Regions from separate parts of the Cytobacillus gottheilii genome, predicted to be linked through region 1. Evidence: riboswitches for the same ligand, from Rfam matches in the RefSeq annotation. Region 1 holds a riboswitch; each other region holds the start of a gene.
What was found. Region 1 has a riboswitch for cyclic di-GMP ahead of J1899_RS06390 (DUF5050 domain-containing protein). Riboswitches for the same ligand answer to the same signal wherever they lie in the genome.
Positions count from the first base shown of each region.

Region 2: another riboswitch for cyclic di-GMP. It lies ahead of sinI (DNA-binding anti-repressor SinI); the one in region 1 lies ahead of J1899_RS06390 (DUF5050 domain-containing protein).
Region 3: another riboswitch for cyclic di-GMP. It lies ahead of J1899_RS02435 (hypothetical protein); the one in region 1 lies ahead of J1899_RS06390 (DUF5050 domain-containing protein).

Region 1 covers NZ_CP071709.1:1,291,692-1,299,889, forward strand. The annotation lists gene J1899_RS06380 (ABC transporter permease) at 1-943, shown strand, start outside; gene J1899_RS06385 (ABC transporter permease) at 940-2,043, shown strand; gene J1899_RS06390 (DUF5050 domain-containing protein) at 2,091-3,215, opposite strand; cyclic di-GMP riboswitch class I at 3,259-3,341, opposite strand; tRNA gene J1899_RS06395 (tRNA-Gly) at 3,917-3,990, shown strand; gene J1899_RS06400 (B3/B4 domain-containing protein) at 4,294-4,959, opposite strand; gene queG (tRNA epoxyqueuosine(34) reductase QueG) at 5,046-6,173, shown strand; gene J1899_RS06410 (amidase domain-containing protein) at 6,321-7,199, shown strand; gene trmL (tRNA (uridine(34)/cytosine(34)/5-carboxymethylaminomethyluridine(34)-2'-O)-methyltransferase TrmL) at 7,263-7,736, shown strand; gene nfsA (oxygen-insensitive NADPH nitroreductase) at 7,813-8,198, shown strand, end outside.
Region 2 covers NZ_CP071709.1:870,532-878,729, reverse strand. The annotation lists gene J1899_RS04255 (DUF1128 domain-containing protein) at 127-351, shown strand; gene J1899_RS04250 (type 1 glutamine amidotransferase domain-containing protein) at 379-891, opposite strand; gene treR (trehalose operon repressor) at 969-1,688, opposite strand; gene mnmH (tRNA 2-selenouridine(34) synthase MnmH) at 1,892-2,959, shown strand; gene J1899_RS04235 (helix-turn-helix domain-containing protein) at 3,131-3,454, shown strand; gene sinI (DNA-binding anti-repressor SinI) at 3,583-3,720, opposite strand; cyclic di-GMP riboswitch class I at 3,760-3,899, opposite strand; gene J1899_RS04225 (hypothetical protein) at 4,002-4,241, opposite strand; gene J1899_RS04220 (DUF5658 family protein) at 4,297-4,599, opposite strand; gene J1899_RS04215 (TasA family protein) at 4,624-5,187, opposite strand; gene J1899_RS04210 (TasA family protein) at 5,215-6,189, opposite strand; gene J1899_RS04205 (CalY family protein) at 6,255-6,857, opposite strand; gene sipW (signal peptidase I SipW) at 6,945-7,526, opposite strand; gene J1899_RS04195 (SipW-dependent-type signal peptide-containing protein) at 7,527-8,198, opposite strand, start outside.
Region 3 covers NZ_CP071709.1:475,198-483,395, reverse strand. The annotation lists gene J1899_RS02455 (2-hydroxyacid dehydrogenase) at 1-635, opposite strand, end outside; gene J1899_RS02450 (CueP family metal-binding protein) at 856-1,356, opposite strand; gene J1899_RS02445 (methyl-accepting chemotaxis protein) at 2,094-3,299, opposite strand; gene J1899_RS02440 (hypothetical protein) at 3,402-4,112, opposite strand; gene J1899_RS02435 (hypothetical protein) at 4,146-4,523, opposite strand; cyclic di-GMP riboswitch class I at 4,787-4,873, opposite strand; gene J1899_RS02430 (Rrf2 family transcriptional regulator) at 5,129-5,572, opposite strand; gene hmpA (NO-inducible flavohemoprotein) at 5,848-7,044, shown strand; gene J1899_RS02420 (glycoside hydrolase family 1 protein) at 7,156-8,198, opposite strand, start outside.

The DNA.
Region 1 (8,198 bases):
TGTGACTGTTCAGAAACTGGATGAGGATGAAGCCAATCAAAGAGTTGAGGATGGCGAACTGGACGGTATTCTTGTGATACCAGAAGGGTATACAGCAGAAACGCTATATTCTTCGATCACAGGCGAAGCTCCGGCAGCCCAATTGCGTTATAAGCTGGAAAACAATACAAATGAAAATAACATCTTATTTAATGTAATTGATGGGTTTATCGACCAATTGAATTATCAGTTTGCTCTTTCAAAGGTTGAAGGGTCTGAAAACGCCATTGTGCATGCGCCGCAAGGAGGGGTTGAGACAGTTGAGACTCATACACCCTTTACACTTACTGTTGCACAATATTATGCAGTAACCATGGGGGCGCTTTTTGCTTTGTTTTTAGCAGCAACAGTCGCGATCAAAACGGGTGAAGAAATCAGACAGCAGGTTGTAAATCGAATATATATATCGAATGCACATCCAACACAATTTTTAATGGGGAAGATGGTCTCAACCTTTTGTTTAGCTTGGGTTCAGCTATTATTCGTGCTTCTCACCTCCAATTTCCTATTAGATGTGTTTCCTGACCGTTCTGCTTCATTTTGGGCAGGTTTAATGATCATCATTACGTTAATAGCTTTGTCCATTGCCGGCCTATCTGCCGCTTTTACTTCCGTTTCATTAAGAGTGAAAAATATTGATACTGCAAATGGTTTATTTATGTTAGTGGTAATCATACTAGGAGCAATCGGGGGCGGCTTTGTTCCAGTCTATATTTTGCCAAACTGGCTTCAGCAAATAGGGGAATGGACACCAAATGGACTTGCGCTGGTGATTTATACAGATTGGGTGCAAAATGAAACAGTATCTTCTATTTTACTCTCTAGTCTGCTGCTTGTAGGATTCTTTCTGCTTCTTGTTGTAATTGGAGTCCTGCTGTATCCGAAAAGGGGGAATGCGAAATGATGAGATCTGTTATATGGGCGCAATTTGCAAAGGATCGGCGAGTGCCCTTATTCTTAATTTTGTTAATAGCAGGCAGTGTTTTGGCCACTGTCATTTTTACTGGCGGTGCTAACTCCCCCTCTTCCTTTGTTATTTATAGTGAAGAAGCAGATGCTGATCAAATTGAAAAGAAATGGGAGAAGCTGCTGAATACTGACGACTCTCTGGAATTTACGATTGCCGATTCGGCTCAGGTAAAAGAAGATTTGGAAAAAGGGAATATTGATTCTGCTGTAAAGTTAATGGAGAATGACTATAAGATCATCACGAGTGATGAAATAACAGATGTTTCATATATGCAGCAGCATGTTCATTCTGTGTTTCAGAGAGAAGCGGAGATCAGTGCGATTACAGATTTAGAAGGAAATGAACTGACAAGAGATGATGTGGAAAAGTACTTGCAAGCAGGTCCTGTTCAAATGGAAAAGGTCGGGCTTAACAATGAAGAGATGACAGACTATAACATGCGGACACAGTTAATGTTTGCTTTTACTCTCTTAATTGCCACCTTTATTCTTGGCTTTAGAGTGAATAATGTATCACATGATAAGGTATCCGGTGTTTGGGACCGTATGATTCTTGCACCGATCAGCAAGACCAAAATGTATACTGGTTACATCTTATATAGTTTCTTAATATCCATGTTTCAGATTGTTGCCGTACTATTATTGTTTAAATACGTGTTGAAGTATGATCTTGGAAATCAGTTTTGGCTAATCATACTCGCATCTGCTCTGTTTGTATTCAGCATGATCAGCATTGCCATGCTGATTACTGGATTTGTAAAAACACCAGAACAGTTCTATGCGATTTATCCATCCATCATTCCGCTAATTCCTTTGGTTAGTGGATCCTACATGATGCCAGGAACGATTTCTAATCCAGTACTGCTGTTTGTAGCGGATCTTTTTCCAATGGCCCATGCAATGGATGCTATCATGAATGTAATTTTTTATGATGCTGGGTTGGCGGACATAACGATGTCACTGCTAATTATGCTTTTAATCGGGATTGTCGGAATGGGATTAGGGATCAATTTGGTTGAGCGCAGGAGCAGGTGATTTATAGAAAAAAACGGGAGGGCATTATGTGCCATCCCGTTTTCTCTTTAATTCGTTTTAATGGAAGATTGTTTATTTGTTTTTTTATTCGTATAGTATAGCTTGTTTTGATCGATGAAAAGATCAATTGAATGTACTTTATTCATAGGTTTAGCGTGTTTGCCTGCTAGTGTTGCTTTATACAAATATCCGCTGTTTGAATAGTTGCTGAAGTAAATTTTGTTGTGCGTGATGACAAAATAAGGTGCTCGTGCATTGATCAGCTTTGTTTTTCCTGTACCGTCCTTTTTCATGCGGTAAAGCTTGTCCTGATCTTTACTGTTAGAGTAATAGAAATAATTTCCCATCTCTTGCACGGATTGAAGCTCTTGAAAGTAAGCATATTTGGTGCTTGCCGCTGATGGATATTGCTTTTCATTCCAGACATGATCTTTTCTCAATGTCTTAGCGTCTACAAGAAAATATTTATAGCTAACTTGATCAGCCTGATTTGGGACAGGATCATTCCAAGTGGCGTCAACATAATAATAGTGATGATCTACTTTTACCATATTCCAAGCATGTGGACCGCCGTTAGCTGTTCCTGCAATATATTCGTTCTCAATACCAGCGCGATCTAATAGCAGCTGCATCGTTTTAGCGTAGCCTTCACAAACGGCAATTCCATCAACCATTAAACCATACGGTGTATACGAGCTTTCAGGAACTGTTCCATTCTGATAGTTTGTCCAGTCATAAGCTGTATTTAAAACAATATAATCGTGAATCGCTTTTACTTTATCAAAATCTGAATCCTTCGGTTGGATTGTCTCTTTTAATATGGATTTAATCAGCTTTTCTTGTTTGCTGACCATCGTTTTGATTTGGGAAACAGGGTATTTGTAGCTGATTTTAATCTTACCGTTTGAATAAATCAGTGTATTTTTGTGCTGAAAATAAAAGATTTCAGGATGATCTGCTAACACGTCATTGATGACTTCACCAACTTCTTTGTATGAAAAAGATTGAGAAGGAAATGTAGCAGTTGTTTGATAGCTTTTAAAGGAATCCAGCAGATTCTGGTAGGTTTCTTGATAAGCTGAATCCTTCTTTTCGGCTGCAAGAGCAGAGGAGCTGATCATTGTGAGGAACAGAAATGCAAAACATACGGAATACAAGGTCTTTTTGACCATGGTCAATCTCTCCTTTACGATTAGTTTCTAAATAGAAAATAATTACGGTAACCCAGCTGTCATAGCTTGCGCCTTAGACCTGTGGCTTTGCGTCTCAATCTTTCAATTGATTTGCCGTTATGAGTATTATAGTCTATTATTATTAGTAATTAAAGGAGTATTAGGTTAAAAATACTAGTCTAATAGAAGTGTTTATGTAAAACTTTTATGAAATGTTGTGGGTTTATTAAGATTTTATTAAACATTTGTTAAAGAAAAATGAAAAACCTGTTGACGATAGAGGATAAATATACTAGAATAATAAAAGTAGTCAGCAGGATTATTCGACAAAATTCGATAGATTTTGCAGGTTCTAATTTGAGATTGAAAACATACTATTTTATTATATTGCGGTTGTAGTTTAGTGGTAAAACCTCAGCCACGAGCATAGCATCCATGAAACATCTGCGAGTTGCCTCGACGCATTAGCTTCTCGAATGAGCTGGCAGAGAAAGAGGCATGACATTTCGTGAGATTAAAATTATTTTAAAAAGATTCATTATAATGCGGGTGTAGTTTAGTGGTAAAACCTCAGCCACGAGCATAGCATCCTTGAAACATCTGCGAGTTGCCTCGACGCATTAGCTTCTCGAATGAGCTGGCAGAGAAAGAGGCATGACATTTCGTGAGATTAAAATTATTTTAAAAAGATTCATTATAATGCGGGTGTAGTTTAGTGGTAAAACCTCAGCCTTCCAAGCTGATGATGAGGGTTCGATTCCCTTCACCCGCTCCATACATAACCAACGCAGTGTTCCGTTTCTTTAAGAACGAAATGTTGCGTTTTTTCATGTTTTAAAAAGTGTTTTCATTGAATGTGTGAAAAGGGTCCATTTAGGAGATATGTGCTCAGAAGCTAAGGAAATGTGCTGTTTAACGAAAGTTATCCGCCGTCAGAAAATTTTATCCGCCGTTAAAAAAATTTATCCGCCAAAAACCATCTTTTATCCGCCAAACGCAAAAACACACCGCCTATCCCGTCGCTCAGCACAAAAAAACGCCCGCCTGCTCAGCAGCAGACGGAACGCACTCCATAATATTAATCAATTATGCGGACCTCACCAGTACCCCCATGCACTTGAAGGAACATATCCTTCAAAGAAACAGTCATTTCTTCCGCTTCTTCAACTGTAATAGATGGGCGATGAAAGACAATTTGCAGCGCATTGACGGTTTCTTCTGTGACAGCCGTTCTTTCTGAATCCACGAACGGGCTGCCAAATGGACCGGCTTCATCTGCTGCGACAAGTAATCGGTGGACAGAGTTTTCCCGACCGTTTAAACCGATATAGGATTCATTCTCCTCACCAAGTCGAATTTGGACTGGACCAGAAAGCTTGTCTGCATCATAAATTCCGATCGGCACTTGATATTTTAACGAAAAGAAATTATTCAAATCAATCGCACTATGAACAGATTGCAGATAATTTTGCTTTATTACTCGTCTGTAAAGTGCTTCGGCGGAATGCCGATAACGGTTAGGATCCTTTCCGCAAGCTTTAAATATCTGACGCCATTCCTGAATTGCTTCGATCTCGGTGACTTTTTTATCCTCATAATCGAAATAAAGCGACTCCTGAAATAATTGCAAGCGGCCTTTTACCATTTGCGGAGATTTGCCAACTTGAATATCATGGTATGTAATCACGCCGATTTTAAAATGAGGGAATAATGTGCTCAATTCAGGTGAAATGTTAATTTCCAATGTTTCCACCTCCAAAATAGATTAGAAATAGTTTATCATAAGAATAATGATTTTTTCATTAAAAGGTAAGTGAGTTGGTGTACTGCATGAAAGTAGAAGAATTGAAACAAGATATTATACAATACAGCCAGTCAATCGGGATTGATAAAATCGGCTTTACAACAGCCGATACCTTTACTGGTTTAAAAAATATATTAATGAAGCAAATTGAACTGAATTATCAATCCGGCTTTGAAGAGCCTGACCTGGATAAAAGAGTTACGCCTGCATTGCTTTTGGATCAACCCCAATCGATTATTTCAATCGCTCTTGCCTATCCTTCTAAAATGAGGGAGCGGGTTGCTGGGAAAAAAGGGGAAAGAAGGGGTATTTTCTGCCGGGCGTCTTGGGGAGAAGATTATCATCATATCTTACGGAATCGTCTGCAGCAGCTGCAGGACTATATCGCTGAAAAAGTGCCGGATGCCCGATTTAAATTTATGGTGGATACGGGTGAGCTTGTTGATCGAGCGGTTGCTGAAAGAGCGGGAATCGGCTGGACTGGAAAGAATTGTTCCATCATTACACCAGAATTCGGTTCCTATGTATATTTAGGAGAAATCATTACGAACATTCCGTTTGCACCGGATAAGCCGATTGAGGATCGCTGCGGTACGTGCACGAAATGTATGGATGCCTGTCCGACTGGGGCCTTGGTGAACCCCGGTCAGCTTAATGCTCAGCGCTGCATTGCTTTTTTAACACAAACAAAAGGCTTTATGCCGGATGAATTTCGGGAAGAATTGGGCAATCGCATCTATGGCTGTGATACATGCCAAACCGTTTGTCCTGAAAATAAAGGCAAAGATTTTCATTTCCATCCTGAAATGGAGCCTAATTCAGAAGACGTAAAGCCGCTGTTAAAGCCTATTTTAAAAATGAGCAACAAGGAGTTTAAGCAAAGATTTGGGCGCATGTCGGGCTCGTGGCGCGGAAAGAAACCAATTCAGCGTAATGCCATACTTGCTCTTGCCCATTTTAAAGATGAAACAGCTGTTGATGATCTGAGTGACTTGATGTTTACAGATCCCCGTCCAGTTATTCGCGGCACGAGTGCGTGGGCTTTAGGAAAGATTGGCGGAGAAAAGGCGAAGCAGGAATTAGAAAAGGCTCTAACAACCGAGCAGGATCCAGAAGCCTTGGAGGAAATCCAAAAAGGACTTTCTTTTTTATAAAGATTTCTTTGAAAGTGTCTAGCTCCTAAGATCATGGAGCTGCAGGCTTTTAAATATTTTAATTGAGATGAGAGGCATGTCCTCTCATTTTTTTATTGTGAAAATGACTTTTCCTTCATAAGTATAAATAGAAGGGAGAGATGCACAGTGAGAGACCAATTACAGAAACATTTAGAGAATATGGTTGGGTTATATGTATCATCTGAAAGGCTCTCTAATTCAGCGGATTTAAAAGTTGAACGTAAGCTAGGCGGCCTGCAGCGCAGGAATGCTGAAATCGTTAAAGCGAAAGCAACAGGGGCGATTATAAAAAAAGAACAAGGAGAAAATGAAACAGAGCTCGTGCATTATCGTGCTCATTTCCAATACTTAATTAAACAAAAATCCTCCTTATATATAGAAGAAGAGATGGAAGAGCGGGAGGCTGAGTTTTATAAAGGTGTGCTTGTTGATGATAAAGAGATTGAGCCGGATTATGAAATGCCAAGCATGCTAAATGAACTTCAGGAAAGCGGAGAAGCTGATGTAAGGCTGAAATTTCATTATGATCGTTTGAAGGCCGTTCAATATGCTGAAACATGGTGGAATAGCTATAACCCAGCCTATAAAAGCTTTGATGTTGACTGCACAAATTATATTTCTCAATGTCTGCATGCTGGCGGTGCTCCGATGAGAGGCTATCCGAATAGAGGAAAGGGATGGTGGATGCAAAACAATAATTGGAGCTACAGCTGGACGGTAGCGAATGCCATGCGCTGGCATTTGCCTGGTTCAAACGCGGGGCTTCAGGCGAAGGAAGTAGCTGCTCCAGAGCAACTGCTGCTTGGAGATGTCATCTGTTATGACTTCCAAGGGGATGGCCGTTTTGACCACACTACGATTGTGACAGGAAAAGACGCTGATGGAATGCCGCTCGTGAATGCTCACACCACTAACAGCCGAATGCGGTATTGGGCTTATGAGGATTCCACTGCTTATACACCGAACATAAAATATAAATTCTTTTCTATAAACGATCAGAACTAGAAGTTTAAAATTTTTCTTTCAAAGTGATATAATGAATCAGACATATTTTTAGAGGTGAAAGACATGGCACTACATATTGTACTCTATCAGCCAGAAATCCCGGCAAACACCGGCAATATTGCCCGTACTTGTGCAGCGACAGACACAACACTGCATCTGATTCGTCCGCTTGGCTTTTCAACAGACGATAAAATGCTGAAGCGTGCAGGACTTGACTACTGGGAATTTGTAAATATTGTTTATCATGATTCATTAGATGATTTTTATAAACAAAATGAAGGCGGAGAGTTCTTTTATTTAACTAAGTTTGGCACACAGCCACACTCCACATTTGATTATAGTGATCAGGACAAAGATTACTTTTTTATTTTCGGGAAGGAAACAACTGGCCTTCCAAAGGATGTTATCGAAAGCAACAAAGATCGTGCGCTGCGCATTCCGATGAATAATAATGTCCGCTCGCTGAATTTATCCAATACAGCTGCCATCCTCATTTATGAGGCGCTAAGACAACAAGATTATATCCATCTAAAATAGACCTGAGCATTTGTTCAGGTCTTGTTTATATCCTTTTCGAGGAAATCATTATTAAAAAAAGAGAGGAACATGACCCATGAATGAAACAATAAAATTACTTCAAAATCACCGCTCAGTTCGCTTCTTTGAGGACAAGCCATTATCAGAAGAACAAATCAAAGCGATTGTTGTATCTGCACAGGCAGCTTCAACCTCCAGCTTTATTCAAGCGTATTCCATTATCGGAGTGACAGACCAAGACAAGAAAGACCAGCTTGCTGCACTAGCTGGCGGACAGGAATATGTAGCAAAAAATGGTCATTTTTTTGTATTTTGCGCTGATCTGCATCGGCATGAGCTTATTGGGGAGCTTGAAAAGAAGGATGTTTTGCCAACCATCAAAAGCACGGAAAAATTCATGGTTTCACTGATTGACGCAGCTTTAGCAGCACAAAATGCTGCCATTGCAGCAGAGTCCATGGG
Region 2 (8,198 bases), 420 kb from region 1:
TTCATTTTCTTCTATTTCTCCTGGTTCATGCAACTTATATAGCATGACTGCAAAAGAATAATGTTTGACTTTTATCTGGGAACATGGAAAGATGAATTGACAAGCTTAATAAGAGGGGGATGTCGGATGAATTTATCAGAGAAATCAACTGAAAATGTCGAATATATGATTGAAAAAATTAAGGATAAGCTCAAAGTGTTAAATATGGGTGCTATTAAGCCATCTCATTTCGATGAAGAGATGTATGAGGATTTGCGCTACCTTTATGACCATATTATGAAAAAGGATTCTTTCAGCCCAAATGAAATGCAGGCACTTGCAGAAGAATTAGGAAATTTGCGTAAAATGTAAAAAAACAGCCCGGAGGCTGTTTTTTTATTATAAAAGATTCAATGACTCACGCGTAAAGGCAGGAATGTCATCAGGCTGTCTGCTTGTAACAAGCTGATTTTGACAAACGACTACTTCTTTGTCTGCGTATTTTGCACCTGCATATTCCATGTCCACTTTAATGGATTTAAACCCAGTTGCATCCCGGCCTTCTAATGCCTTTGCTGTAATAAGAAGCTGCGGTCCATGACAAATCGCAAAAACAGGCTTTTTCTCATCCATAAATGCTTTTGTAAATTGAACAAAGCGATCATCTGCACGAAGCTGATCAGGTGAAAAACCGCCTGGTAAAAATAATGCATCGAAATCTTCTGGCTTCACGTCATCAATGCCTTTATCAATAGAAACGGTAGCTTCTCCCTGCTTTCCTTTAACGGATTTGCCTTGTTCCTTTTCAATTGTCACCACTTCATGTCCAGCTTCTTTAAAGCTCTTCGCAGGCTCTGTATATTCAGAGTCCTCAAACATATTTGTGATTAAGCATGCAATTTTTTTACCCATGTTAGATCATCTCCTATCAGTTCTCTCATTTTTTGCACATTAAGAGAATTCCCTGAAAAAAGTACGTTAAACATAGACTATGCATTCCCCATTCTGCGGGCAAAATCAACAAACCTGAACTTATCCGGACGATGTCTTGATTCTGTATATTGAAAAAGTGCTGCATCATCCAGATAAATATAATTCTTCACAACCACAATGGCATGAAAGCCTTCCATATCAAGCAGCTTATAATCCTCTGCAGTCGGCTCCTCAACAGTGAATTCCTTCTTCGCAAAACCAATCTTGCGGCCAAGCACCTTTTCAATATATTCAAAAATGGACCGCTTACAAATCTCTTCAGTTAAACCGGGGATCTGACTTTCAATTATGTAGTCTTTATCAAGAATAATCTTTTCGCCTTCAATCTTTCGAATGCGATGCACTTTCCATACCTTATCATCTTTTTCAATTTGAAGCTGCTTCATAATATTGCTGTCCGGCTTCTTTAAAGAAAATTCAGCCACAATGGTTTCTGCCTGCTGACCCATCGTACCTGTCAGCTCTTTAAAACTGACTAACCCAGAAATCGGAAACTGCAACTTTTTTAAATCAAGTACTATAGAGCCTTTTCCGCGAATTTTTTGGATATAGCCATTTTGTGCAAGCAAATTCAAAGCCTTGCGGATCGTCTCTCTTGAAGTAGAATATAAATCAGTCAGATCATTTTCAGACGGTAATATGGAATGAACAGGATATTCTTCCTGATGAATTTTCTCTACCAGATCTTCATAAATCATTAAATATTTATTTTTCACAAGAATCACCACAATAAAAGAGTATAATCAGAATGTAAAAGGTTAGCTACAACCTATGAATAAGAGCCAGATGCACAGCTTCGAAACGTCTTCCTATTTTCAGTCTCCCTGTTTCCCTGCTATAGTATCCGTAAGTATCTTATATTTCTACAGCTAACACCACATTCATATTGTGCACTAGAAACCTATTGGAGGCAATGAAAATGAAAGAAATGAGTGTTGAACAATTACTGAAATTAGACAGAGCCGTTCCGGTCGATGTCCGCTCTCCAATTGAATTCCGTGATTTTAACATACCAGGATCCGTTAATATCCCTTTATTTACTGATGAAGAACGGGCAGAAATCGGCACATTGTATAAACAGACCAGCGGTGATGCAGCACGCTGGCGCGCAATGGAAATCGTTTCTCCTAAAATTCCTGAGCTATTAAAACAAGTCAAATCCATAAAAGATAACGGCAATGAACCTGTGATCTACTGCTGGCGCGGCGGCACTCGCAGTAAATCAGTCGCAACTTTTCTGCAATTTGCCGGGCTCCCCATGCCTCGTTTGATTGGAGGATATCGCGCTTATCGTCAATATATTTTAGAAAAACTGCCGAGTATGATGCAGAAAAAAGCCATTGTTTTACACGGTTTAACAGGCAGCGGCAAAACAGAAGTACTAAACAGACTAAGTGAGCAAGGCATGCCCGTCATTGATTTAGAGCTTATCGCGCGTCATCGAGGCTCAATCTTTGGCAGTTTTGGCCAGGAAAATCCACATAATCAAAAGATGTTCGATGCATTGCTTTTTCAAACATTGCATACCATACAGGAGTCACCTTTTGTCATTATGGAGGCTGAAAGCAAAAGAATCGGAAAAGCTGTCCAGCCTGAGGAATTAATTCATCTAAAAAAAGAAGGCATTCACATTCAATTGGATTGTTCAATGGAACAGCGAGTGAACCGTTTGTTCAACGAATATGTGAAACCATATATACATGAAAAATGGTTTAATGTTAAATTAGAGGAATCCTTTATCTTAGTCAAAAAAAGGCTTAGAGACAAAGAAGCCATCGTTCTTATCGAAGAAGCGCTCTTGCATAAAGATTATCGACGCTTTATTCAGCTGCTGCTGGAAACATATTACGATCCTCGTTATACATTTAAACTTAATGAATATGATGGTCCATTCTTCTATATTTGCTCTGATCATATGGATAAAGCTGTTCAAGAAATTGCAGATATTTACAAAAATGAAGAAGAAAAAGAAAAAATGGCAAATTAGGATAAAAGGCCTAAAACCCAACAATAAAAAGAATAAATTTTTGTGAAATTTTGACGGAATTTATGATACTATAATATAGAAATTATTGAACAAATTGTTCGTAATATGGAACTGGTAAGGCATTTTCTGATATGATGAACTTACCAATGTTGATAAGGTGTGTGAGATTGAATGATTGGAGATCGAGTCAAACAGCTCCGAATGGAAAAAAAATTATCCTTATCTGAGCTTGCTGAACAAGCAGGAGTTGCAAAATCTTATTTGAGTTCTCTGGAAAGAAACCTCCAAACGAACCCTTCAATCCAGTTTCTGGAAAAAGTTGCTGGTGTACTAGATGTTCCAGTTGATCATTTAATACATGAGCAAATTAATAAAGAAGAGCTTGATTCTGAGTGGATGAAAATTGTAAAAGAAGCCATGGAATCAGGAGTATCAAAGGAACAGTTTCGTGAATTTCTCGATTTCAATAAATGGCGAACTACACAAAATAAATAATCAGCTACAGACATGGTCTAACATTGATTGAGATATATTTCTAGCAGACTCTGCCAGTAAAAATGGCAACAAAATAGGCGCGATACACTATGTATCACGCCTTATTTATTCCGACAGTTACCCTCATTTTAAACCTTCTCCGCTTCTTTTTCTAAATGACATTGAAGAAAAGCTCTGATTTCCGCTTGTTCCAGCCCCATATTCTTGGCTTCGGTAATCAACTGGATCCATTCAGCATCAACGACTTCACGATTATTACTCATCATCTCGATCACTCTTTTTCCCCCCAAAATACGAATCGTATCCTAGGCAATCCGGCCATCATAGTATCTTCTTTAGGCAGTATGATAGTAAAATTCCCTTACATCGGTAATGATGCCCAATATTATACGTTAGATCCGTGACTTTGCGTCCTTGCCTTTCAGCAAGTTTGCCTTTTCTTCAAAGTATTTCCTCACTATCTATCATACTATAACCTTTTGTTAATGTTTGTCACTTTTTGTACATTATTTTATTTTTTTCTATTTTTTTCAGAGTATAGTCCTAGTTAAATGATCAGATTAATAGATTTTTCATCCTTCAAAGCAGAAGACTGGTAAAGAGTGCCCATCTGTTTTTGCTTTTTTTGTGTGTTTACCTTATAGGAAACATTCACTCTTTCCTGTGTCATAGCATTAAAAAATGGCTGGTGGGTCAGAGCATTTCCACAAACCGGACAGAGCCAATCTCCTTGTTCACTGCTGCTGAAGGATGGACGCTGGCATTGATCACAATTTTTCTGATACATAAAGCACCTCATCTCCAGGGGATTCTTTTATCATCCTATTCATTCTGCAAACCATTCATGTTAAAACAAAAGGAATAATCCATAAACTATGCAATCCACAAACAGCTGTATACAAAATAACAGCAAACAGCGCCAGCCTTCTAATTCCTTTTCCATCCGGAACAGCGCCAGTGAAATTCAATCCATACAAAATCACCGAAAGGGCAACCTTTAGTACAAGAAACCAATGAGGTCCTGCCTCATAAATGGCATCCATTAAAGGGTTGGCTTCTGTGATGATGTTGTGGTGAAGGCCAAGATAGGTTACCGCACCGTCGAGTAAATTTAAAAGCGCAAGATAATACAGTATGACTTTCATCTAATCACCGTAATTTCTATAAAATTACCTAGATGATCCAGCTTCTTGGTTTGCCTTAAATGTCCATTTAAGCTCTAGGGCATCTCCTTGGTATATATTTTGATCCTGCCCATTATCAATAAATTTAAACTGGACTGTGAATTTAGTTGCGTTTCTTGCACCTGCTGGCATATTTTCCAAAACTTGAACTGGATTATTCGTTAAGTTGGCTAAGCTCTCTGTAAATATCACTTGTTCTCCGCCTGATACATTATATAAATATTGAACGATAATATGCTCACCAAAATCTTTCCCATTGTTATCGCCCTTTTTATCGTATACTTCGTATTCAGACTGCAGAAGAATATCTTTTATGTTTAATGAACCCGCATTTTTCAATTCAAAAGCACGAAATGCATAATCACCTGGTTTGAGATTATCAATTTTGATAATATTTTCTTTGTTAATCTCTAAATCTAATGTACCGGCAGCAAAAGAGCTCTCTGCAGTTTCCTGATCGCTAAAGTAAGCAAATGTTCCTCCTGCAACCAGGCTAAATCCTAATGCAGATGATAAGACACCAGCAGCTAGTTTCTTTTTTATATTCAAGTCTCTTTCCCCCTTATCATTTCGCGTCTAACCTGCATTGCGAATTTTTCTAATATAAATAAGTAAAAGGAAACCTCCCCCAATAGTTGCAATCAGACCTGCTATGAGTATGTTGTAATGATTCGTTGCCGTATTTGGAAGTGTATTTACCACTTCTGGACTTACAACAATATCTTGCGCCGGTTGTTCATCTTCAGGTACTGTTGGATTTGGATTGTTAACTGGATCGGCAGGATTTGGGTTCGTTGGATTTGGATTTTCGCCTGGATCAGTCAGATCTGGGTTCTCTCCAGGGTTCGTTGGATCTGGATTTTCTCCCGGATCAGTTGGGGCTGGATCCTCTCCTGGATCGGTTGGATCTGGGTCTTCTCCTGGATCAGTCGGATCTGGATCCTCTCCTGGGTCGGTTGGATCTGGGTCCTCTCCTGGATCAGTCGGATCTGGATCTTCTCCTGGATCAGTCGGATCTGGGTCCTCTCCTGGGTCGGTTGGATCTGGGTCTTCTCCTGGATCAGTTGGGGTTGAATCTCCAATTCTCTCTGCTAAAAAGATAATTTCAACTTCAGCTGAGCTGCCTTGAAAACTGTTTCCTAACGTTTCGGGCACTTTTACTTGAAGGAATAATGTTTCTTCTGATCCCTTTGTCAGTTCCCTTGGAGAAAAGCCCGTAAAATCTTTCAGCTTTCCATCATATAAAAGATCATTTTCCTTTTTCACCATGAACTCCAGCTCTTCCAATAAACCCTTTACAGACTTTTTATCTCCAATTCTAGCGATATACTTAAAGTCCATTAAGCCATTATTCTTTACAGTAATATTTCGCGGCATCCAATCTCCAGGTTTTAAATTGTCAACTTGAAAAAGATATCCATGAGGATTAGTCTGAATATCAACCTCTCGATCTTCTGCATGAACAGGAAGCCCGCCAATGCCCAATGAAAGCACAAATATAAATAGGATGAAAACGATCTTTGGTTTTGCCAGCAAACCTTGATTATTCATGGCATTACCTCACTCATTTGATTTGACAAAAGGCGGGAATAAATTCCCGCCTTTTTGTGTTGCTATTATCTTCTTTCGCCTTCAGTTTGCTTAGCATCAAAAGTCCATTTAAGTTCTAAAGAATCTCCTTGGAACTCATTTTGATCAGCATCATTGTCAACGAATTCAAATTGAACATACATATTGTCTGAAGTTCCAGCAGCTAAACCACTTCGTTCTCCGAAGAATGACCAAATCTTCTTCTGCACTGCATCCGGTGCAGTACCTTTTAAGTCATGGAGAGTTGTCGAATAAATAATATCATTAGGTGTGAAAAGACCGCTCTTATCCTCATTTTCTAAAAAGTTCACTCGAATATGCTTTCCAAAATCATCAGTATTGTCACCTTCAACATCTGTCACTGTGTAATCTGTAGAAAGAATTACTTCTGAGATATCTAGTGAACCATTATTTTGAAGTTCAAATGTACGATTCATCCAATCACCAGGCTTAATATTAGTAACATCAATGATGGTTGTAGGATCAACACCTAAATCCAATGTCCCAGCAGCAAATGTACTTTTAGTTTCTTCTACATCATTAAAGTATGCAAACGTCCCCCCGCCAACTAATGACATTCCAAGTGCAGCTGATGCAATACCTAAACCTAATTTTTTCTTAATGCTCATTTCTAATTTCCTCCCTGACCCTTTTTGGGTATGTAATATTTTGTTTTATATTGACTCTTGTAATATCAAGAGGTTCAACCAATTGTATTAAGCTGTTTTTTCTGTTGTTTCTTCTTCTTTTTTTGCTTTTGGCTCTAATTCTCTTAAGCCTTGATATATGCTGAATGCTGCATAAGCAAGCAAGAGAACTCCAGGACCAATGAGTAAGATTGCACTTCCTTCTTTCGATTGTGCAAAGTCTATAAAGTAACCTACAAAAGGAATCGTAAAACCGGAGTAAACGGCCCTGATATTGTCTGATAAGACAGATTCCAAATCTGCAGTCTGGTTGTTATCCCCTTTTGTTTCATACATAACCTGGTCGCCGCTTTCAGTGACTCCGATAATTCTGTGTGTGACTAAAATTTCATCACTAGTTACATACGTGATGACATCATCCTTCTTAAGCTTTTTTGCTTGTTCAGCATCTACAGGTTTGACTGCTATAATAGAACCTGTTTGAAATGTTGGTTCCATAGAGCCTGATAGTACTGATTTCAGCTGATATCCAAAGGCCTGTGGTTCCCCTCCTGATGCTTTGGAGGAGATCACGAGAAATGCCATTAGTATTAAGTTCACAAACAATACTCCTGTGATCACATTGCTAATTATTTTTTTAGCTTTTTTCATCTAATCACCAGCCTGTTCTATTGTTTTTTCAGAATTTTGTTCACTCGGTGGTTCTTCCACTGGTGGCTGAACTGGTTCGCTTGGCTGCTTTGTTTCCTGCTCGATGGTTTCATCTGCAGGAGGCGGGATCTCTTTCCCTTCCCCTTTACCGCCCTTATCTGCTGGAGGTGCCGGAGGTTCGGATTGTTTAGGATCTTCTTTGTTCGCCGGCGGTTCAGACTGCTCAGGATCTTGACTGTTTTCCTGCTCATCTTTCCCCTGTTCAGCTGGCGGCTCTTTACCTTTTTCATCAATCACTTCTTTAGGTTCTTCTTCTTGCTCTTCTATCGTTATTTCTAATATCTCTGATAAACTATCTTCTGACCCAGAGGCAGATATTCTAAATTGATAGCTACCGCTTTCACTGGCTTCAAAGGAAATGGTGGTTGCTCCACCTTCACTTAATACGTCAATTGAACCTTCGTACACGGCTTCATTCTCTTTTAAAATTTGATATGAACCAGGTGATTCCATTGCAGCTCCAGTGTTTTCAACTTTAGCGTAAATGCCTTTCCCATCATCAGAGTAACCTGTTTCAGTAACTTTCAATGAAGGAAGCCATATTCCGGCACTGATTTGGCCGTTTACCTTGCTGGCATCAGTAAAATATGCATTTGTATTTCCTGTTAGATA
Region 3 (8,198 bases), 820 kb from region 1:
GTATATGGCGTCATAATACAAACATAATCGGAAGTCTGAAGGAGTTCATCCATTGATACATAGGTCAGACCAATCGACTCTTCCGCTTCTGGCTTCCGGCTTCTATTATGATACACTACATTCATATTGAACCCTTTTGCTCGTCGTGCAATTGCTTCTCCAATTCTTCCAAGTCCAATGATTCCTAATGTACGATTATAGATATCCTGACCTGTCAACAGCATTGGCGACCATGTTTTCCATTCTCCAGCTCTTAGAAAGTCAGAAGCTTCGGTTATTCTTCGAGCCGTCGCCATAAGAAGGGCAAACGTTAAGTCTGCAGTGGTCTCTGTTAGAACACCAGGAGTATTCGTTACCTTAATCCCCTTCTCACTCGCAGCTTCTATATCAATATTATTGTAGCCAACAGCTAGATTACTAATGACTTTAAGTTTGTTCGCTTTCTGAATTAAGGCAGCATCAATGCTGTCTGTAAGCATGCAAAATAATCCACTAGCTTCAGTAATTTCTTTTTCCAGAACATCTCTGGGCACAGGAATATCTTCATATTTCCAAACTGCCACTTCACATGTTTCTTCCAATTTTCGTATAGCCGCTTCAGGTATTTGTCTTGTGATAAAAACTTTTGGTTTCACCCTTATCCCCCGCCTCTCTAATCCTCATAGCATCTTAATGAAAACGCTTAAGGATATATAGAAAATTATAACATATTACCTCTTTTTTTATATTCGAGAAACACTGCATATCCAGAAGATAATTATCAACTCTGAATCCTACTAACTACTCATCAATCTATAGTTATATACTAAAAAACTCTCCTGCCATTGGGCAGTAGAGCTCTAAATATGCCTAAAATCATGATAGCTGCATGGTAGTAATACAAGTATGGTCTCCTTTAAAAGAGGAAATGGTTGAATCTGCTTTTTTACCTTTATATGCAATAGAAATTTTATATGTCTGATCTCTTGGAATCCATAAGTCAATGAAGCCGTTATCGTGAGATTTCATCACTTCATCTACAACTGCATTTCCTTCCTTATCTTCGATATATACGGCAAATTCTTCATTTGCCATCTCTCCTTGGCATCCGGTTAAATTATGAAGAGCACATGGATGTGTTTCATTTATATATGGAGCAATTGACACAAAGAACTCATCTTTCGGCAGCTCATAACTATGCTCACTTCCATCACTTTTCGCAACAATTAAATCATGTGAAGTAATCGAAGCCGAATCTTCCCCCATATCACTTGTGCTATAATCTTTTACCAGTTCTTTTATGTCTATCGTTTCCTCTTTCACTTCATACTCAACATTAGAGACTAAAAAAATAATAGCAGCTGCCACTAAGGCCATTCCCAATATGATTGCCTTTTTCCTCATACTGTCTCCTCCTAATCTGCAAATGCAAACCATTACATTGATAGAATAGCATGTAGCAGGAAGGAAGAATGTGGATAATTTAGCACAAATTTTTATCTGCTAGAGACATCTTACTGTCTCATAAATGATCTATTTTATAAAATAGATTAATTATGAGATTCTGTTAATTCTTAAATATGAAATTGATATAAAGAACATGAGCCTTGTTATAAGCTCATGAATAGTTATAGCGTGTCCTGAAGTTTTCTTTGCTTGAAGGCCGTGTATTCAGTTGCCTTTTCTGCACATATATTATAGAAGAAACACTATTTTAGTGATATTTCAGTAAGAGATTAGAAAACAATAAGTTAACTAATTTCATTTAAAAGTAGCAAGAAGAAATGGATCTCGAAAGTATCTTAATAGGTTTGATCTATTAGCTCAACAGAAATAAAAAAGTAAAAGCATTCAGACAATAAGCCAAAATGGGCACAATAATTAATCTTAATATGAGAAATGACAAAAAATTAGACATAAGTGCTAATTCCTTTTTTTCAGTTAGCTTAACCATTAGACAGCATGGTATGCATCCTGAAAACTGCATGAATTTTTCTCTTAATACATCAATTGTATTGGCGCAGCTTTAGGAACAGATGAAAAGGAGCTTGGGTCCTGAACAACATAGTAAAAGGAGCATCCATCTGTTCATTGATGGATGCTCCTTTTATAAATCACACTGCCGCTGCACTTACATTCCCTGCAGTTTCTTTTATGTTTTCTGCTGCTGTCTCTTCACCACGTTGATTCCAGGCAGCTATAATTTCTTCAACTTCGTTTTTTAACTCTTTAATATTATTTGCTTCGTGCACAAGAATTTGCATTGTTTGCAGTTCATCATCACTGATTTCAATGAGCTCTTCAAACATTTCAACAGATTCACGTGAAATAGCTGCGATTTCTCTAATCGTTGACATGATCTGATGTGAACTGGATGAGATCTCTTCTGTGCTCGCTGAAGAATTGACATTATTATCAGCAATAATTTTTGTCGTTTCTAAAATTTTCTCGAACATGTTTCCAACTTCGATAATCGTAGAGTTCGTATCTGTGAATTCAGAAGTTCCCTGTTCCATTGATTTTACAACAATAGTGGTTTCTTCCTGAATATTTTTCACGATGTCTGATACTTCTGAAGAAGACTGGCGGGATTGTTCAGCAAGCTTTCTGACTTCATCGGCCACAACCGCAAATCCTTTACCATGCTCTCCTGCACGTGCTGCTTCAATTGCTGCATTTAGAGCCAGCAAATTGATTTGCTCAGATATACCTGTAATTACTTTTACAATGGTGCCGATTTCATACGATTTTTCCCCAAGCTTTTGGATGGCATCATAGGTAACGTTGACCGTTTGATTGAATTTCTCCATCTTCTTTAATGAATCTTTTAGCTTCTCATTGCCTTCTTGCGTTAATTCTACGGTAGTGTTTGATTGTTCAGAAATATGGTTAGAGCGGATCGATAAATCTTCAATAGCTTGTGCCATATCCTCCATGGATACAGAGCTTTCTTCTGTAGAAATTAATTGTTTTTGAAGACCTCTGCCTACCTCATCAATGGCCGCTCGTACAATATCAGCTTTTTCAGCAGCGTATTCACCACTTTCAACAAGCGTTTCCGAAGTATTATGAACATCTTTTGCAAACACAGAAAACTTTTCCCTGGCATGAGCTAAAAATTCAATCAGCTGGTTAAAGTGAGCATGAGTTTCACTTTTTTCATCTACTTTGCTGATCATCTTTCCAGCTGATAGTTCCTTCATGCCCATTGTAATTTCACTATGAATATGTGAGTGGCGTTTCAGTGAAAAATAGCGGAAAGCAAAATAAACGGTTGTTACCAATAAGACCACAATAATCCCAATTAGAATAGCTTCCATAATTAATTAATTCTCCTGACTCTATATTTAATAAGTTCTTATACAAGTTTGTTTACTATTTAACAATAAATTCCACAAGGAGCATGTATGAAAAGATAAATCCTAAAGCTCCTTCACAAGGATATATGTTCCGTCTGCTACCTCTGAAGGAATTCCCTTTAATCGATCATGGTTTTTATAATCATAAACAATATAATTTCCGCCAAGATCTTTGTATCTGGTCATATTATGATACTTTTCCATCACACGAATGGATTTCGGATTTGTCGCTTCACCAAGAACAAACTTTAATCCTTCTGCACTTGCCTTATCGATCAGCATAGCACCTAATTGCTTAATAATGTCATGGCGCCCATGCTCAGCTCTTACTCCTAACATAAAAAGGTGCAATAGTTCACCATCTGCTATCTCTCTGCCATGGCGCGCTTGAAAATCTTCCATAAAACGCTTGTCCACATCTTCGAGCACACTAAGAAGAATATTCATATCAGAAAAAGATCCTTCGAAAATATCTTCTCCGATAATTTCAGGTGCATTCGTATCGCCAACAAGAGCTCCTACTACTTGCTGCTGCTCATCCATAGCCACTGCACAATACCCTTGTCCAGCAACAGAAGTTAAATAGCCATGAATAAAATCGTAAAGGTCTTCATATTCAAAATTCAGCTGGCCGACCATAGGCTCCTGCACCCATTTTCCTGAAACATCAATACCAAAAAAAGAGCGTGCCAAACATTCAGCACTTTTTGCAATTAAATCTGACTGTTCCTGCCCGACAATTTGATATGTATAAAGTGATTGTATCGCTTCCATATGCTATCTCCCTTGTTCAGATTGATTGCTTATTTATCTTTTAATCGCATGAGGCAGCTGATCCACAAATGTACCGGTAAATTCAATTCTTTCAAGCACATTTCTAATTTGTACTTGAGCAATTTTAGAAGTTGGCTTAAGAACCAGGAAATCTTTAAACCCTAGGGAATTATAAAACTTCATCGTTTGTTCCATCTGTGGAACAACCTTTGATGGAGTCGGCTTTTGATACGTTGCATCAATAACAAATGTGTACTCTTGTCTTGGCACCCGATTAATCGTTTCCTGCAAATCTCCCATATACTCTGCTGCATCTTCTTCTCTCATTGCGCCTGCACGCACCTGGACATGAACTTCCTTCTGATTCTCATTAATGGCCATCATATATTTCTTTTTATCTACTACAATCATCCTCTAAATCTCCTTTTTTATGTTGTCGTTTTCTACTTTGCTTTGCACTGCACTCTTTTCCAACCTGAGTCTAATAAACATAAAGAAAACTTGCCGAGTGACAAGTCCTAAAAGGACACAGACAGAGGCTTAGTTGCACTTATACTACAGCCCTAAAATACCCACTGCATCGAGCCTTCTTCTGCGCTGCACATTTACACTTTTTGAAAGTATAAAAAAGGCTATCCTAGACAAGGATAGCCAATTAATCGCTTTACATTAATTTTGGCAACCCGACTATCATTATCCATACGGATGTTAGACTCGTAGCTTTGCGTCCTTACCTTTCGATAAGTTTGCCTTTATCATATTCAGAAAATAGTACTTATATCATGATGAAAATATCCTACTTTATTATATAGAAACTGGCAAGTTTTGTCGATAATTGTAACTATAGATTAACAATCTTTACACAAATTCGAGTGCAGAAGGGGTTGTGGGTTTTAGGGACAGGTCCATCGACCCGGTTTGGCGTTGCTTAGAGAGACAGGTTTCTCCTCTAATTTAGGTAATCATACCTATCCAACGCGTAAAAAAAATGCCTCCCAAAAGCAGCAGCTACATGGTCAGACATCTCTATTTCCAAATAAATGATTTAATTCTACTCTATTTAAAACAAAATCTTCTAATGTATATCCATTTAAAACATTCAGGAAAGCTTGCAATGCCTCGTATAGGGCGTTTTTCAATTTACAAGCCGGTGAAATTGAGCAATAGCCTTCTCCCTGTTTAAAACAGCCAACAATGTGAAAGTCTTCTTCTGTTTCGTAGACTACCTTTCCAATATTAATATCCTTTGGGTCTTTAGCAAGACGAATTCCCCCATTTCGTCCGCGTATAGTTTCGACATATCCTAATTGTCCTAAGTGATGAATAATCTTCATTAAATGATTCTTGGAGATATTATAAGAATCCGCTATTTCTTGAATGGTGCTTAATTCCTCAGAACCCTTTAGAGCTAAAAATATTAAAACACGGAGAGAATAATCCGTATAGTTTGTTAGCCTCATCCTTATGAATGCTCCTTAATTCGTTTCCTAGTATTATATCTAGAAAAGCCGACAAGTGGCAAGCGCAAGCGAATCTGATATTTGTCTGGTTTCCCAATATTTCTAAGCGCAGAAGCAATGGTTCTTCATACATCAAACCAGTCAAATATATTTAATTCCCTTCTTAAATGTGACAACTTTTCAAAAGATGTATATAAAATATATCTTTTATTGCCACTATTATTATATTATAAACATGCATATAAAATACATGTTAACCCAGAGGGGATGTTATTATGTTAAGCCAAGAAACGATTAAAATCATTAAAAGTACAGTTCCTGTTCTTGAAAAACACGGCAAAGAAATTACAACCCATTTTTACAGTCAAATGTTATCTAAACACCCAGAGCTACTGAACATTTTTAATCATGCCAACCAGAGGGAAGGCCGTCAGCAGACTGCTTTAGCAAATACTGTTTATGCAGCAGCTGCAAATATTGATAACTTAGGCGCAATTATTCCTGTTGTTAAGCAAATTGGACAAAAACACAGAGCACTTGGCGTACTGCCAGAACATTATCCAATTGTAGGAGAAAATTTATTAGCTGCCATTAAAGATGTTTTGGGAGATGCAGCTACCGATGAGATCATCAATGCTTGGGCAGAAGCCTATGGAGTAATTGCTGATGCGTTTATTGGCATTGAAGCAGAAATGTATAAAGAAGCGAAGGAACAGCCAGGCGGATGGGATAGATTTAGAAACTTCATTGTTGAGCGCAAAGTAAAAGAAAGTGATGTTATCACTTCGTTTTATTTAAAGCCTGAGGATGGTTTGGACATTGCCTCTTACCAAGCCGGCCAGTATCTTACTGTAAGAGTTCAGCCTGACGGAGATACATATACCCATATCCGTCACTATAGCTTATCTGCTGCACCCGAAAAAGACTATTACCGCATAAGTGTAAAGCGTGAAGAACAAGGTGTAGTGTCTTCTTATCTTCATCTGGATGTTGAGGAAGGAGATGTTTTGGAAGTTAGTGCTCCGGCTGGTGAATTTATGCTGGAACAAAACGAACTTCCAGCAGTTTTAATCAGCGGCGGTGTCGGATTGACTCCAATGGTCAGCATGCTGCACACCATTATAAAAGAACAGCCTAACAGAGAGGTTACGTTTATTCATGGTGCTTTGAACGGTAATGTCCATGCTTTAAGAGATGAAGTTACAGAGGCTGCAAGTAAATCAAAGCATGTGAAAAGTTTTGCAGCGTATTCCAATCCAACTGAACAGGATCGAAAAAATCAGAATTATGATAAAGAAGGTTTCATAGATTCAGAGTGGCTTAAATCAATCGCTGGAACTTCTCAGGCAGACTTTTACTTCTGCGGCCCTGTGCCATTTATGAAAAAGATCTATGCTGCTCTTAAAGAATGGGGTGTACCATCAGAGCAAATGCATTTTGAATTCTTTGGACCTGCTGGTGAAATTGAATAAGCAGCTGCACTATAAATGGAATTAGCCCGACTGATCAGCCGGGCTAATTCCATTTTACAATAAGAAAGACCGTATAGATTTACTATACGATCCCACATCTCATAGAAAATATTAAAGATTTTTCCCGTTAGAGCTGATAACATCTTTATACCAATAGAAAGATTTCTTTCTCTTTCTCTCTAGCGTGCCACTACCATCATCATGCTTGTCTACATAGATGAATCCATATCGCTTAGAATATTGTCCGGAGGAATTGCTCACTAAGTCAATGCAGCCCCAAGTGGTATAACCAATCAGGTTGACACCATCTTTAATGGCTTCTGCCATTGCTTTTATATGATCCCGCAGGTAGTCAATGCGATAATCGTCATTTATACTGCCATCTTCTTCAACCTTATCGTATGCTCCTAATCCATTTTCAACAACCATTAAAGGCTTTTGATAACGTCCATATAACTCATTTAATCCGATCCGCAGTCCAGTTGGGTCGATTTCCCAGCCCCAATCACTTGATTGAAGGAATGGATTTTTTACACCGCCAATTAGGTTTCCTTCCCCAATCTCTTCTGCTTTCTTTTCTTTCTTCTCTGTTCTGGACATATAATAGCTAAGGGAAATAAAATCAACTGTCCCTTCTTTAATTAATTCTAAGTCACCTTGCTGCATATCAATTTTTATATCATTTTCCTTGAAATACCGTTGAATAAATGTCGGATATTCCCCGCGAACTTGTACGTCTCCACAGAAGAAATTAAAGACTCTTCCTTCTTCTAGTGCGTACATGACGTTTTCCGGATTACTATCATAGGAATAGGTCGGTGCGTAAAGAAGCATACAGCCAATTTGTGAATCTGGAATTATTTTATGGGCAAGTTTTACGGCGATCGCACTTGCCACAAATTGATGATGAAGACCTTGAAAGCTTTCTTGTAAACGGGTTTCATCACTTGTTGCAGAAAAACCCAGACCAAAGAGCGGAAAATGTGTAGCACTATTGATCTCATTAAACGTTAACCAATACTTCACTTTATTCTTATAGCGGTTCAATATAACCGTAACATAGCGCTCGAAATATTCAATTAGCTTTCGGTTCTTCCACCCGCCATATTCTTTAATCAAATGTAATGGTGTTTCATAATGGGCAATGGTTACCA